4 regions of the Enterobacter sp. I4 genome follow, and region 4 is predicted to be linked to each of the others. Evidence: predicted binding sites of a transcription regulator. Region 4 holds the regulator's gene; each other region holds the start of a gene.
What was found. Region 4 encodes CRP, which controls carbon source genes, mostly activating them, when cyclic AMP is high. Its sites were predicted from a motif close to ATGTGANNNNNNTCACAT; they were not measured.

Region 1 (3,115 bases), on a different contig from region 4:
CTCGTTATAGCTTTGCAGCGCGTTATCACCGCTCAGCAGCAGATAGTTCACCTTGCCGCTGTTATAGGCGTTGAGCGCGCCCTGAATACGGTAGCGATAGTACTGATTAATGACGCCGGTGCGATAATACTTGGCGGTACCGAGCACCACGCCCACCTGGCGGTAGGGGAGGTCCTGAAGGTCATCGAAGATGTAGGGAGCTGTTTTCCAGCTCATCCAGCGGTCGAGGCCCAGCACGATCAACAGCAGTATGCCGACCAGGACAGACAGGCTGTAAAACACGCGCTTTAACATGCAGATGGCTCGTACCGATGATGAAATTTCCCTCAGGCTACTGTACCCGCCTGGTTAGCGCAAGAAACAGCGAATCAACTGAGGGGTTTTTCGTCAGACGGGCGGGCATTTCTGCCCGCCGACGTGATTATGCGAGCAGGACGCGCTCGATGGTCGAACAGCCCAGCGCTTTCAGCGTGGCCGCGGTGGCGTCCCACTGGATCAGCGGTGCATCGGCTTTTTCAGCCAGAATGGCGCGCTGAATATCCGGGTAGTCGTACCCGTTCAGGCTGAGCAGGTTCAGTGCACCCTGCAGCGGGGGCAGCGTCGGGTTAAACGCGGCGTTCTCTGCATAGCTACCGGTGAAGATGCGCCCGTCGCGGCACTGAAGGGCGACGCCGCTTGGGGATTTGCTGTACGGCGTGTGGCTTTTATTCGCGGCCGCAATGGCTGCCTCGCTGAGCGCATCCCCCGTCAGCGCAAAACCGTGGTTCTGCTCGTCCATCAGCAGGGTTTTGATCTCAAGATCTTTCGGGCCAAAAGCGTCAGGCAGATAATCGCCCAGCGTATGCGGCGCGCGTCCCGGCAGGTTGATGCGCAGCTCCAGACCGCTGTTCAGCTCGTTCATAAACTGGCGGCAGTGGCCACAGGGGGTATAGTTGACGGTGATGGCGCTCAGCGCTTTTTCACCGCGCAGCCAGGCGTGGCTGATGGCGCTCTGCTCCGCGTGAACGGTTTGCTGCATGGTGGCGCCGAGAAACTCCATGTTCCCACCGAAGTACCAGGTTCCACTCACGCCGCGCGCGATTGCACCTACGTTAAAATGGGAAAGGTCAGCGCGGGCGCAGGCAGCCGCCAGCGGCAGCAGGGCGAAAGCCAGCGCGTCTTCGTCCAGCCCCGTCGCCTGCTTAAGCGTCGAGACCTGTTCTGCCGTCAGCAGGGCGGGGAAATGCGCATCCGCCAGAACCGGAGCCAGGGCTGATTGCAAATTCTCTGCAAGCTGAGAGAAAGCAGCTTGAAAACGTGGATGCATGACGTTGCCTCATCAAGGTTAATGGATCGGTAGTGTACGGAGCCGTTCGGCCTTTATATGTGATCCAAATCTCATTATGTGTGCAACTTATGAAATGAAAATGAAATTTGCGCGACGCATCGCAAATTTTAGCCCATTACCGCCAGAATAACCGGGAAGATAAACGGCGCGACCAGGGAGGTAATAATCCCGCAGATCACCAGCGCCAGCGAGCTGAACGCCCCTTCCTGGTAGTCCAGCTCCGCGCAGCGTGCGGTGCCCAGCGCGTGCGAAGCGGTGCCCATCGCCAGACCGCGCGCCGCTTTGGTACGAATTTTCATGATATTCAGCAGCGTGTGGCCAAACACCGCGCCCAGAATACCGACAAATATTACGCACACGGCGCTGATGGCCGGGATGCCGCCAATGCTGCCGCCCACGGCCATGGCAATTGGCGTGGTGACGGATTTAGGCAGGATAGAGGCGGCAATCTGCGGTGACGCGCCCATCAGCAAGGCCACTGAGGTGCCGGTGATCATCGCCACCAGGCTACCCACGAAGCAGATAGTGATAATCGACTTCCAGCGAGCGCGGATCTGATGCAGTTGCTCATATAAAGGAAACGCCAGCGCCACCACGGCAGGCTGCAATAAATCGTTGAGGATCTTGCTCCCGGCGAAGTAACGCTCGTAGGGAATGCCGGTAAGCAGCAGGAAAGGAATAATTACCACCATGGCAACCAGCAGCGGGTTAAGCAACGGCATTTTGAAACGAACCGCAAGCTTACGCGCGGCGAAGAACACCGCCAGCGTTAACGGCAGGGACCACCAGATATTGGCCATCATTTTTTAGCTCCTTTCTGCCCGACCACGCGACGTTCACCGTGCACCAGATGCGAGCTCCAGCTCACCACCAGGAACACCACCAGCGTGCTGATGGCGCAGGAGACAACAATCGGGCCGAACTGCGCTTTAAGCACATCGTAATACTGCATTACCCCGACGCCGATAGGCACAAAGAGCAGGGCCATATAGCGAATAAGCACGAAGCATCCCGGGTTGACCCATTGCGCAGGCAGAACCTGTAAAGCCAGCAGCACAAACAGGATCAGCATGCCGATAATGCTGCCGGGGATGACGATGGGCAGCAGCGAGGCGATAAAAATGCCGGCGTACAGACAGGCATAAATCAGGACGAAGGCGCGAAGATATTGCCAGATAGTATTCAGTGATTTGCTCATGGTGAAAGTCCTTGCTGAGACGTATTCATCATACAATTAAACCTGAAAATGTGCCACGGATCACATCATGAATTTTGCGCATACCAGACATTCCGCAATGGAACGCCGGGCTTTCAACATACATAGAGAGCAGCTACTATAGCGCGTCTTTTTTCACAGGTACTCAGAATGCGTGTTTTACTGGCCCCGATGGAAGGCGTGCTCGACTCGCTCGTGCGCGAGCTGCTAACCGAGGTGAACGATTACGATCTCTGCGTGACGGAGTTCTTGCGCGTGGTCGATATGCTGCTGCCAGAAAAATCCTTTTATCGCCTCTGCCCTGAGCTGCACCGTCAGAGCCGTACCCCTTCCGGAACGCTGGTGCGCATCCAGCTGCTCGGCCAGTATCCCGAGTGGCTGGCGGAAAACGCCGCCCGCGCGGTGGCGCTTGGCTCTTACGGGGTTGACCTTAACTGCGGCTGTCCGTCAAAGCTGGTGAACGGCAGCGGCGGCGGGGCGACGTTGCTCAAGGATCCTGAGCTGATTTATCGCGGCGCAAAGGCCATGCGTGAGGCGGTGCCGTCGCATCTGCCGGTCACGGTTAAGGTGCG
Region 2 (3,115 bases), on a different contig from region 4:
AGGCCGGTAAAAGGCATGCTGACCGGGCCGGTGACGATCCTCTGCTGGTCCTTCCCGCGCGAAGACGTGACCCGCGAAACCATCGCCAAACAGATAGCGCTGGCGCTGCGGGATGAAGTAGCGGATCTGGAGGCGGCGGGCATTGGCATCATTCAGATCGACGAGCCGGCGCTGCGCGAAGGTCTGCCGCTGCGCCGCAGCGACTGGGATGCCTATTTACGGTGGGGCGTGGAAGCGTTCCGCATCAGCGCCGCCGTCGCTAAGGACGACACGCAGATCCACACCCACATGTGCTACTGCGAATTTAACGACATCATGGATTCGATTGCCGCGCTGGATGCCGACGTTATTACCATCGAGACCTCGCGTTCAGACATGGAACTGCTGGAGTCGTTTGAAGAGTTCGACTACCCGAATGAAATAGGGCCGGGCGTGTATGACATTCACTCCCCGAACGTGCCGAGCGTGGAGTGGATTGAAGCCCTGCTGCAAAAAGCGGCCCAGCGCATCCCCGCGGAACGCCTGTGGGTGAACCCGGACTGCGGCCTGAAAACCCGCGGCTGGCCGGAGACGCGCGCGGCGCTGGCGAACATGGTGAAGGCGGCGCAGAACTTGCGTCAGGGTTAAGTCATTAGTCATATCTATAGCCCGGTAAGGCGTAGCCGCCGCCGGGCTTCTGCTTTACGCTTTCTTTCCGCCGTACTGGCTGAACCACGCCAGCATTCTCTGCCAGCCATCTTTCGCGGATTCGGCGTGATAGCTCGGACGATAGTCGGCGTTAAACGCGTGTCCGGCATCCGGATACACCACAATCTCCGCCTTCGCATTCGCCGCGCGTAGGGCATGGCGCATGGTCTCGACGGTATCAAGCGGGATCCCCGTATCCTGGCCACCATACAGGCCTAATACCGGTGCATTTAAATCCGTGGCGATATCCACCGGATATTTCGGTGAGTTCAGGGTCTTTTCCCCCACCAGTTTGCCGTACCAGGCGACGGCGGCTTTGAGCTGTGGATTATGCGCGGCATACAGCCAGCTAATACGTCCACCCCAGCAGAAACCCGTTATCATCAGTCGATGCGCATCACCGCCGTTGCGCGCCGCCCAGTTGGCAACATGATCCAGATCGGCCAGCACCTGCGCATCCGGCACTTTGCTGACCAGGTTGCTGAACAGCGTCGGGATGTCGCTGTAATCGTTCGGATCGCCCTGACGGAAATAGAGCTCTGGCGCAACGGCCAGATAGCCCTCCAGCGCCAGACGGCGGCAGAGGTCGCGAATATGTTCATGAACGCCAAATATTTCCTGAACCACAATCACGATGGGCAGCGGGCCCTCGGCGGATTTTGGCCGCGCGTGGTACGCCGGCATGTTCTCTCCCTGCGAGGGAATGGAGGTCTCGCCCGCGGTAATAGCCTCTTCAGGGGTTGAGACGATGGTTGAAGCATGCGGGGCAGCAGCAGGTGCAAAACCGGTTTTTTCAGTCATGGCATTCTCCGTACCAATGAATGGATTAGCGCAAAGATAAATATAGACACCAGGTTAACAACCCACAGTGCCTCATAGCGTCTATCTTTTGTGCAGCACCCTACGTTATAACTTGTTAATGTGATGTAAATCACTATTTTGTGGAAATTAACTGCAACCATTTTCATTCATGGTGAGGTGTGTCACGAAATGATGCGTGTTGCTTCTGTAAAGTACCGTTTTACTTCTTCTGACTAACCGACCCACAGAGGAGTCACCTATGTCTAAGTCTGATGTTTTTCATCTCGGCCTCACTAAAAACGATTTACAAGGGGCTACGCTTGCTATCGTCCCCGGCGATCCTGAGCGTGTGGAAAAGATCGCCGCGCTGATGGATAAGCCGGTTAAGCTGGCAGCCCATCGCGAATTCACCACCTGGCGCGCGGAGCTGGACGGTAAAGCGGTGATCGTGTGCTCTACCGGTATTGGTGGCCCGTCTACCTCTATCGCCGTTGAAGAGCTGGCGCAGCTGGGCATTCGTACTTTCCTGCGTATTGGCACCACTGGCGCCATTCAGCCGCACATCAACGTGGGCGACGTGCTGGTGACGACGGCATCCGTCCGTCTGGACGGGGCAAGCCTGCACTTTGCGCCAATGGAGTTCCCGGCAGTGGCTGATTTCGAATGCACCACCGCGCTGGTTGAAGCGGCGAAATCCGTGGGTGCCACCACTCACGTGGGCGTCACGGCATCCTCCGACACCTTCTATCCGGGCCAGGAGCGTTACGACACCTTCTCTGGCCGCGTGGTGAGCCGTTTCAAAGGCTCAATGGAAGAGTGGCAGTCCATGGGCGTGATGAACTATGAAATGGAATCTGCAACGCTGCTGACCATGTGCGCAAGCCAGGGTCTGCGTGCCGGTATGGTGGCGGGCGTGATCGTCAACCGTACCCAGCAGGAGATCCCGAACGCCGAAACCATGAAGCAGACCGAAAGTCATGCGGTGAAAATCGTGGTTGAAGCGGCTCGCCGTCTCCTCTAATCCTCTCGTCTGAGATAAAAGGCCGACGCGTTCGGCCTTTATTTTTTGCGTAGCGCCTCGCAGGAAAACCCTTTCAAACTGGACGTTTATACAGCACAATTCTATTTTGTGCGGGTTATACGTGGATGCAGGGGGCATTGTGGATATCTCAATCCTGATTTATGCGGTAGTGGCGCTGGCGAGCGTGGGGATTGGCTGGCTCATTTCCAGCTACCAGCACGCGCAGCAGAAAGCCGAACAGCTGGCAGAGCGCGAAGAGATCGTGGCTGAACTCAGCGCGACGAAACAGCAGCTTGCGCTGAGCGACCACTGGCGCGACGAGTGCGAACTGCTCAATAACGAACTGCGTAACCTGCGTGATATCAACACCTCGCTGGAGGCCGATCTTCGCGAAGTAACCACCCGCCTCGAATCCACCCAGCTGCACGCCGAAGACAAAATCCGCCAGATGATCAACAGCGAGCAGCGCCTTAGCGAGCAGTTTGAGAACCTCGCGAACCGTATTTTTGAACACAGCAACCGCCGCGTGGATGAACAGAACCGCCAGAGCCTGAACAGCCTGCTGACGCCGCTGCGCGAACAGCTGGACGGCTTTCGCCGCCAGGT
Region 3 (3,115 bases), on a different contig from region 4:
GATAATCCCTGCACGCGCGCTTCGTTGCGGGTGTTACCGGCGGACATGCCGTTCGACACATACAGGTTGCCGACGATGTTCATCGGAATATAAACGGTCTGCTCATCAGACTGGCGTGTGAACGGCAGGGCACAGATCCCGCGGTCTTCATTGCCGGACTGTAAATCGATCAGCATGCTGGCGGTCAGTTCGTTTTCCGGATCGTAGAACGCGCGCAGGCGGGCATCAAGAATGCCTTCCGGCAGTTCGTCGTCTTCAGTCAGCGGGAACCATTTTTCATTCGGATAGTGAACGAACGGGCCGTTGGCGATGGTATCGCCCAGCCAGAAGTCGGCGAAAAAGTAGTTGGTCGACAGACGTTCAAAATACTCGCCCAGCGCAGAGGCCAGCGCCGCTTTTTTGGTTGCGCCTTTACCGTTGGTAAAGCACAGCGCGCAGTCTTTGTCGCGAATGTGCACAGACCAGACGTGAGGCACCGGGTTCAGCCAGGAGGCTTCTTCGATATTAAAGCCCAGGTCGGTCAGTTTCTGCTGGAAGCGAGCGATGGAATCTTCCAGAGCGGCGTCTTTGCCGGGGATAAACGTTTGAGTCATGGCGTTCACTTTTATCGTACGTAAAGCGCGCAATGATACGGGTTTTGCGTGACGGGTGCTATCTCCGGCGAAAATAAATGGCTGGGCTATGCTTATAGACAGTAACCTACTGTTAAGGCATAGAAAAATGAAAGCATTTGATCTCCAGCGGATGGCGTTTGATAAAGTCCCACCAGAGTTTTTAGGCGAAGTGGCGCTGCGCAGCCTGTACACCTTTGTGCTCGTCTTCCTGTTTCTGAAAATCACCGGGCGTCGCGGCGTTCGCCAGATGTCGCTGTTTGAGGTGCTGATCATCCTGACGCTGGGGTCGGCGGCAGGGGATGTTGCCTTTTATGACGATGTGCCGATGGTGCCGGTCTTTATTGTCTTCGTAACGCTTGCGCTGCTGTACCGTCTGGTCATGTGGCTTATGTCGAAAAGCGAAAAGCTAGAGGATCTGTTCGAAGGGAAACCGGTGGTTATAGTCGAAGACGGACAGCTGGCCTGGGAGAATGTGCAACGCGCCAATATGACGGAGTTTGAGTTCTTTATGGAGCTTCGCATAAGCAGCGTTGAGCAGCTGGGCCAGGTGCGTCTGGCAATTATGGAAACGAACGGTCAAATCAGCGTCTACTACTACCCCGACGAGGAAGTGAAGCCCGGACTGTGCATCCTGCCGGATATGCTCATTGAACGGTACAAGACCGTGCCTGACGCGGGGGAGTATGCCTGCATAAAATGCAGCCACGTGGTGGTCATGCAGGCCGGCGCTCATCAATTATGCCCCCGCTGTGCGAATCCAGAATGGACGAAGGTTAGCCGGGCTAAACGCATCATCTGACAGCGGTTTTGTCGGTTTTATAACAACGGTACGGCAGATTGTTTTGTGTGACGAGGGGCACATTTCTCCGGTCAAAAGTTTTAGACATTGCGGCGCGTGTCACTGAATGATAAAACCGATATCCACAGTTATAACTTATGGCATTTAGCGTGGTGAGGGGAAATGGCTCAAGTCTTTAATTTCAGTTCAGGTCCGGCAATGTTACCGGCAGACGTACTCAAACAGGCTCAACAGGAACTTTGTGACTGGAACGGTCTGGGTACGTCGGTGATGGAAATCAGCCACCGGGGTAAAGCGTTTATCCAGGTAGCGGAAGAGGCAGAAAAGGATTTTCGCGATCTGCTGAACATTCCCTCGAACTACAAAGTATTGTTCTGTCACGGCGGTGGACGCGGTCAGTTTGCGGGCATCCCGCTCAACCTGCTGGGCGACAAAACCACCGCTGACTACGTTGATGCCGGCTACTGGGCAGCCAGTGCGGTAAAAGAAGCGCACAAATACTGCACGCCGAACGTTATCGATGCCAAAGTGACCGTTGACGGGCTGCGCGCCGTGAAGCCGATGAGCGAATGGCAGCTTTCTGACAACGCGGCGTATCTCCACTACTGCCCGAACGAAACCATTGACGGCATCGCCATTCACGAAGAGCCAGACTTTGGCGAAAACGTGGTTGTGACCGCGGACTTCTCCTCCACCATTCTGTCCACGCCGCTGGACGTCAGCCGCTACGGTGTGATCTACGCGGGTGCGCAGAAAAATATCGGCCCCGCGGGCCTGACCATCGTCATCGTGCGTGAAGACCTGTTGGGCAAAGCCCATAAGTCCTGCCCGTCGATTCTGGACTACACCGTCCTGAACGATAACGACTCTATGTTCAACACCCCGCCCACGTTTGCCTGGTATCTTTCCGGCCTGGTCTTCAAATGGCTGAAGCAAAAAGGCGGCGTGGCGGAGATGGACAAGATTAATCAGCAGAAAGCCGAACTGCTGTACGGCGTGATCGACAAGAGCGATTTCTACCGTAACGACGTGGCCAAAGCTAACCGTTCACGTATGAACGTGCCGTTCCAGCTGGCGGACAGTAACCTGGACAGCGTGTTCCTGGAAGAGTCTTTCGCCGCGGGCCTGCACGCGCTGAAAGGTCACCGTGTAGTGGGCGGTATGCGTGCCTCTATCTATAACGCTATGCCGCTGGAAGGCGTTAAGGCCCTGACTGATTTCATGATCGACTTCGAGCGTCGTCACGGTTAACTGGCTGTTTTTTTCACCCCCGCAGTTTTGCTGCGGGGTTTTTATTATGTTGAGTTGAGAGTTGAGTTTCATGGAATCCCTGACGTTACAACCTATCGCGCGGGTAGATGGCACCATTAATCTGCCTGGTTCAAAAAGTGTCTCGAACCGCGCTCTGCTGCTGGCAGCTCTGGCAAACGGCACCACTGTCCTTACCAACCTGCTGGACAGCGATGACGTGCGCCATATGCTTAATGCGCTGAAAGCGTTGGGAGTTCATTACACGCTGTCTGAGGATCGTACCCGTTGTGAAGTCACCGGTAACGGCGGTGCGTTACGTTCTGCTAAGGCGCTGGAGCTATTCCTGGGGAATGCCGGTACGGCAATGCGCCCGCTGGCGGCGGCGTTGTGCCTGGGAAGCAACGATATTGTGCTGACCGGCGAGCCGCGCATGAAAGAGCGCCCGATCGGC
Region 4 (3,115 bases):
CGCCCAGCCGTAGTTTTTGCGGATAATCAGGTAGCTCACCAGGGTAATGGCCAGCATGCCGGCCAGCGTGTAGCCCTCCGGCACGTGGAAGTGCAGCGTCACGCCCGCGATAATCAGCCCCGCCATGGTGCCTCCCGCCCGGTGCAGAATACGTACCCGCGTGGCGCCGTAGCCGTTCTGGGTGACAAACAGCACGGTCATTAAGATCCAGTAGGGTTTCGGCAGGTGCAGTGCCATGCCCATCAGGCTGGCGACGCTCAGCATCACGCTTATCCGGGCGGCGTTACGCAGGGCGGCTGACTTCAGCGACAGATAGCTTTTCAGGGCAGGCAGCAGCGGGAGCCGCTTTTGCTTATCCGCCATCAGGTCACGGGCGTACAGCGGGCGCTGGGTGCGCAGCACCCGGGCGATACGGCTGAAATGCCAGGCGGCAAACTGGCCGACCGGGTTATCCGGGTGCTGACGCGCTATCTTCTCCAGCGCGCCGAGCTGTTTGTCCATGGTAAAGCGCGTCGGGTAGCGGTGATAGAGAATATCGTCCGCCAGCACCCGCAGGCGCGCCGCAACGGTCTGCGCGTTCCAGCGGATCACCGCCTCCGCGTGGCTGCGCTCCACCAGCTTTTGCACCTCTTCCGGGTGGTGAAGGCTGACGGAGATATGCTCCTGCAAATCCAGCCCGACCTGGAAGATACGCAGCAGCCGCTTGTATTCCTGGTTTTGGCTGGCGGCGAGCATGTGCAGCTGCTGGTAGCACTGGCTTATCAGATCCACCACCTTTTGCTGGCGCTCCAGCAGCGGCGGCAGCGATTTTTCCGGATCGGTGTGCTGCGTCAGCAGGGTATATTTCGCTTCGCAATACTCCGCCAGCTGACGGTAGAGCAGGCTGAGGGATTCGCGCATCGGCTGTTCCCGCCACAGCCAGAACCAGAACCAGTTAAACAGCCCGTACCATAGCGTGCCGAGGGCGTAGATCAGCAACGGCTCCCACACCGGCATATTGCCCGCCAGGCTTAAGGTGAAGATGGCGGCGATCAGCGACGCGGGAAGGAGGCGGGCGTGCAGCGAGCTGATTTCGGCGGTCACGCCGAGTGTCATCGCCAGCACGGTCAGGATCAGCGGCAGGGGAATGTCCCGGGCCAGCAGGAGCTGGACGGCAAGGCTACAGCCGGCAAACAGGCAGCCGCCGACGATCAGGCGTTTGAAAAAGCGTTTATGCGGCGTGTCCAGACCGGCAATGTTGCAGCAGGCGGGAACGAGGGAAAACAGCAGGCCTTGCTGCAGGTGTCCGAGGATCAGGCCCACGGCCACGGGAAGACACAGCACCAGCGTTTGTCGCAGTGCGTAGTTAACTTCCGGGTGATAGATCAGCCTGCGCCACATGAGGAGTAGAGACAAAAACGGCGTGCCACCCTGCGGCGGCACGCCGTTTGGCCGGAATTAACGGGTTCCGTAGACCACGATAGTTTTACCGTGGGCAGAGATCAGGTTCTGATCTTCCAGCATCTTCAGGATACGGCCCACTGTTTCACGGGAACAACCGACGATCTGACCAATTTCCTGACGGGTAATTTTAATTTGCATGCCGTCAGGGTGGGTCATGGCGTCTGGCTGTTTCGCCAGGTTCAGCAGGGTCTGCGCGATACGGCCGGTCACGTCCAGGAAGGCCAGGTTGCCTACCTTCTCAGAGGTCACCTGCAGACGGCGCGCCATCTGGGAAGAAAGACGCATCAGGATGTCAGGGTTAACCTGAATCAGCTGACGGAATTTCTTGTAAGAAATTTCAGCCACTTCACATGCTGTTTTTGCACGAACCCAGGCGCTACGTTCCTGGCCTTCTTCAAACAGGCCCAGTTCACCGATAAAATCGCCCTGGTTCAGATAAGAAAGGATCATCTCTTTCCCTTCTTCATCTTTGATCAGCACGGCCACCGAGCCTTTAACGATGTAATACAACGTTTCCGCTTTTTCACCCTGGTGAATCAGCGTGCTCTTTGATGGGTACTTATGAATGTGGCAATGAGACAAGAACCATTCGAGAGTCGGGTCTGTTTGCGGTTTGCCAAGCACCATGCGCTGTTATCCTCTGTTATAAGCTGTCACCAGAGTCATAAGATGCATCCGGACTCTGGGGTTGCAATCGAATTCTTACCCATACCTGGGAAGTCGGCTGTCGTAACGTTTCGCAGCCAGTAAAGTTTGATGTCCTCTGCATACATGTGTAACGTCAATGTATTACTGTAGCATCCAGAGTGTTTTAGCATAGCTTTCGCCGCGTGTCTCCTGGTGTCTCGCTTCAGCATGACGCAGGTCGCCTTCCGTTGCGAGAAATGTAACGTACACGTAATCTGTCATAAAAAATGCAACGTTGGAGTGAGTGAATATGCAAGCGCGCGTGAAATGGGTTGAAGGGTTAACGTTCCTGGGCGAGTCCGCTTCCGGGCATCAGATTTTGATGGATGGCAACTCCGGCGATAAAGCCCCAAGCCCTATGGAAATGGTGCTGATGGCCGCGGGTGGATGCAGCGCTATCGACGTGGTGTCGATCCTGCAAAAAGGCCGCCATGACGTGACCGATTGTGAAGTGAAGCTGACGTCAGAACGTCGTGAAGAGGCGCCACGCCTGTTTACGCACATCAATCTGCACTTTGTGGTCACCGGTAAAGCGCTGAAGGACGCGGCGGTGTCCCGCGCGGTGGATCTCTCCGCGGAGAAGTACTGCTCGGTGGCGTTAATGCTGGAGAAAGCGGTGAACATCACGCATTCGTATGAAGTGATCGAGGCGTGATTGAGGGGGCATCTGCGTGTTGATGCCCTCACCCTAACCCTCTCCCGCAGGAGAGGGGATATGATTATGCGATCTGCTTCCCTTCCATCAACCGCTGTACCAGCGGCGTCATGATCAGCTCCATCGCCAGCCCCATTTTTCCGCCCGGCACCACTAACGTATTCATATGCGAAATAAATGAACCCTGCAGCATCGCCAGCAGCCACGGGTAGTCGATGCCTTCCAGATTGCGGAAGTGGATCACCACGAAGCTCTCGTCCAGCGAGGGAATGCTTTTTGCGGCGAACGGGTTTGAGGTGTCTACGGTAGGGACGCGCTGGAAGTTAATAT

Region 1: the regulator CRP is predicted to act here: its motif matches at 1,364-1,381, upstream of cdd (cytidine deaminase).
Region 2: the regulator CRP is predicted to act here: its motif matches at 1,607-1,624, upstream of udp (uridine phosphorylase).
Region 3: the regulator CRP is predicted to act here: its motif matches at 1,459-1,476, upstream of serC (3-phosphoserine/phosphohydroxythreonine transaminase).

What each region holds. Positions count from the first base shown of each region.
Region 1 is NZ_JALBUO010000001.1:1,400,106-1,403,220, forward strand. It holds gene sanA (outer membrane permeability protein SanA) at 1-294, opposite strand, end outside; gene cdd (cytidine deaminase) at 422-1,306, opposite strand; gene MOQ06_RS06735 (CidB/LrgB family autolysis modulator) at 1,435-2,130, opposite strand; gene MOQ06_RS06740 (CidA/LrgA family protein) at 2,127-2,525, opposite strand; gene dusC (tRNA dihydrouridine(16) synthase DusC) at 2,694-3,115, shown strand, end outside.
Region 2 is NZ_JALBUO010000001.1:29,656-32,770, forward strand. It holds gene metE (5-methyltetrahydropteroyltriglutamate--homocysteine S-methyltransferase) at 1-627, shown strand, start outside; gene MOQ06_RS00165 (dienelactone hydrolase family protein) at 682-1,488, opposite strand; gene udp (uridine phosphorylase) at 1,748-2,509, shown strand; gene rmuC (DNA recombination protein RmuC) at 2,649-3,115, shown strand, end outside.
Region 3 is NZ_JALBUO010000003.1:267,667-270,781, reverse strand. It holds gene ycaO (30S ribosomal protein S12 methylthiotransferase accessory factor YcaO) at 1-593, opposite strand, end outside; gene MOQ06_RS20565 (DUF421 domain-containing protein) at 721-1,413, shown strand; gene serC (3-phosphoserine/phosphohydroxythreonine transaminase) at 1,576-2,664, shown strand; gene aroA (3-phosphoshikimate 1-carboxyvinyltransferase) at 2,735-3,115, shown strand, end outside.
Region 4 is NZ_JALBUO010000002.1:800,937-804,051, reverse strand. It holds gene MOQ06_RS16275 (YccS/YhfK family putative transporter) at 1-1,380, opposite strand, end outside; gene crp (cAMP-activated global transcriptional regulator CRP) at 1,438-2,070, opposite strand; gene MOQ06_RS16265 (OsmC family protein) at 2,381-2,785, shown strand; gene MOQ06_RS16260 (phosphoribulokinase) at 2,850-3,115, opposite strand, start outside.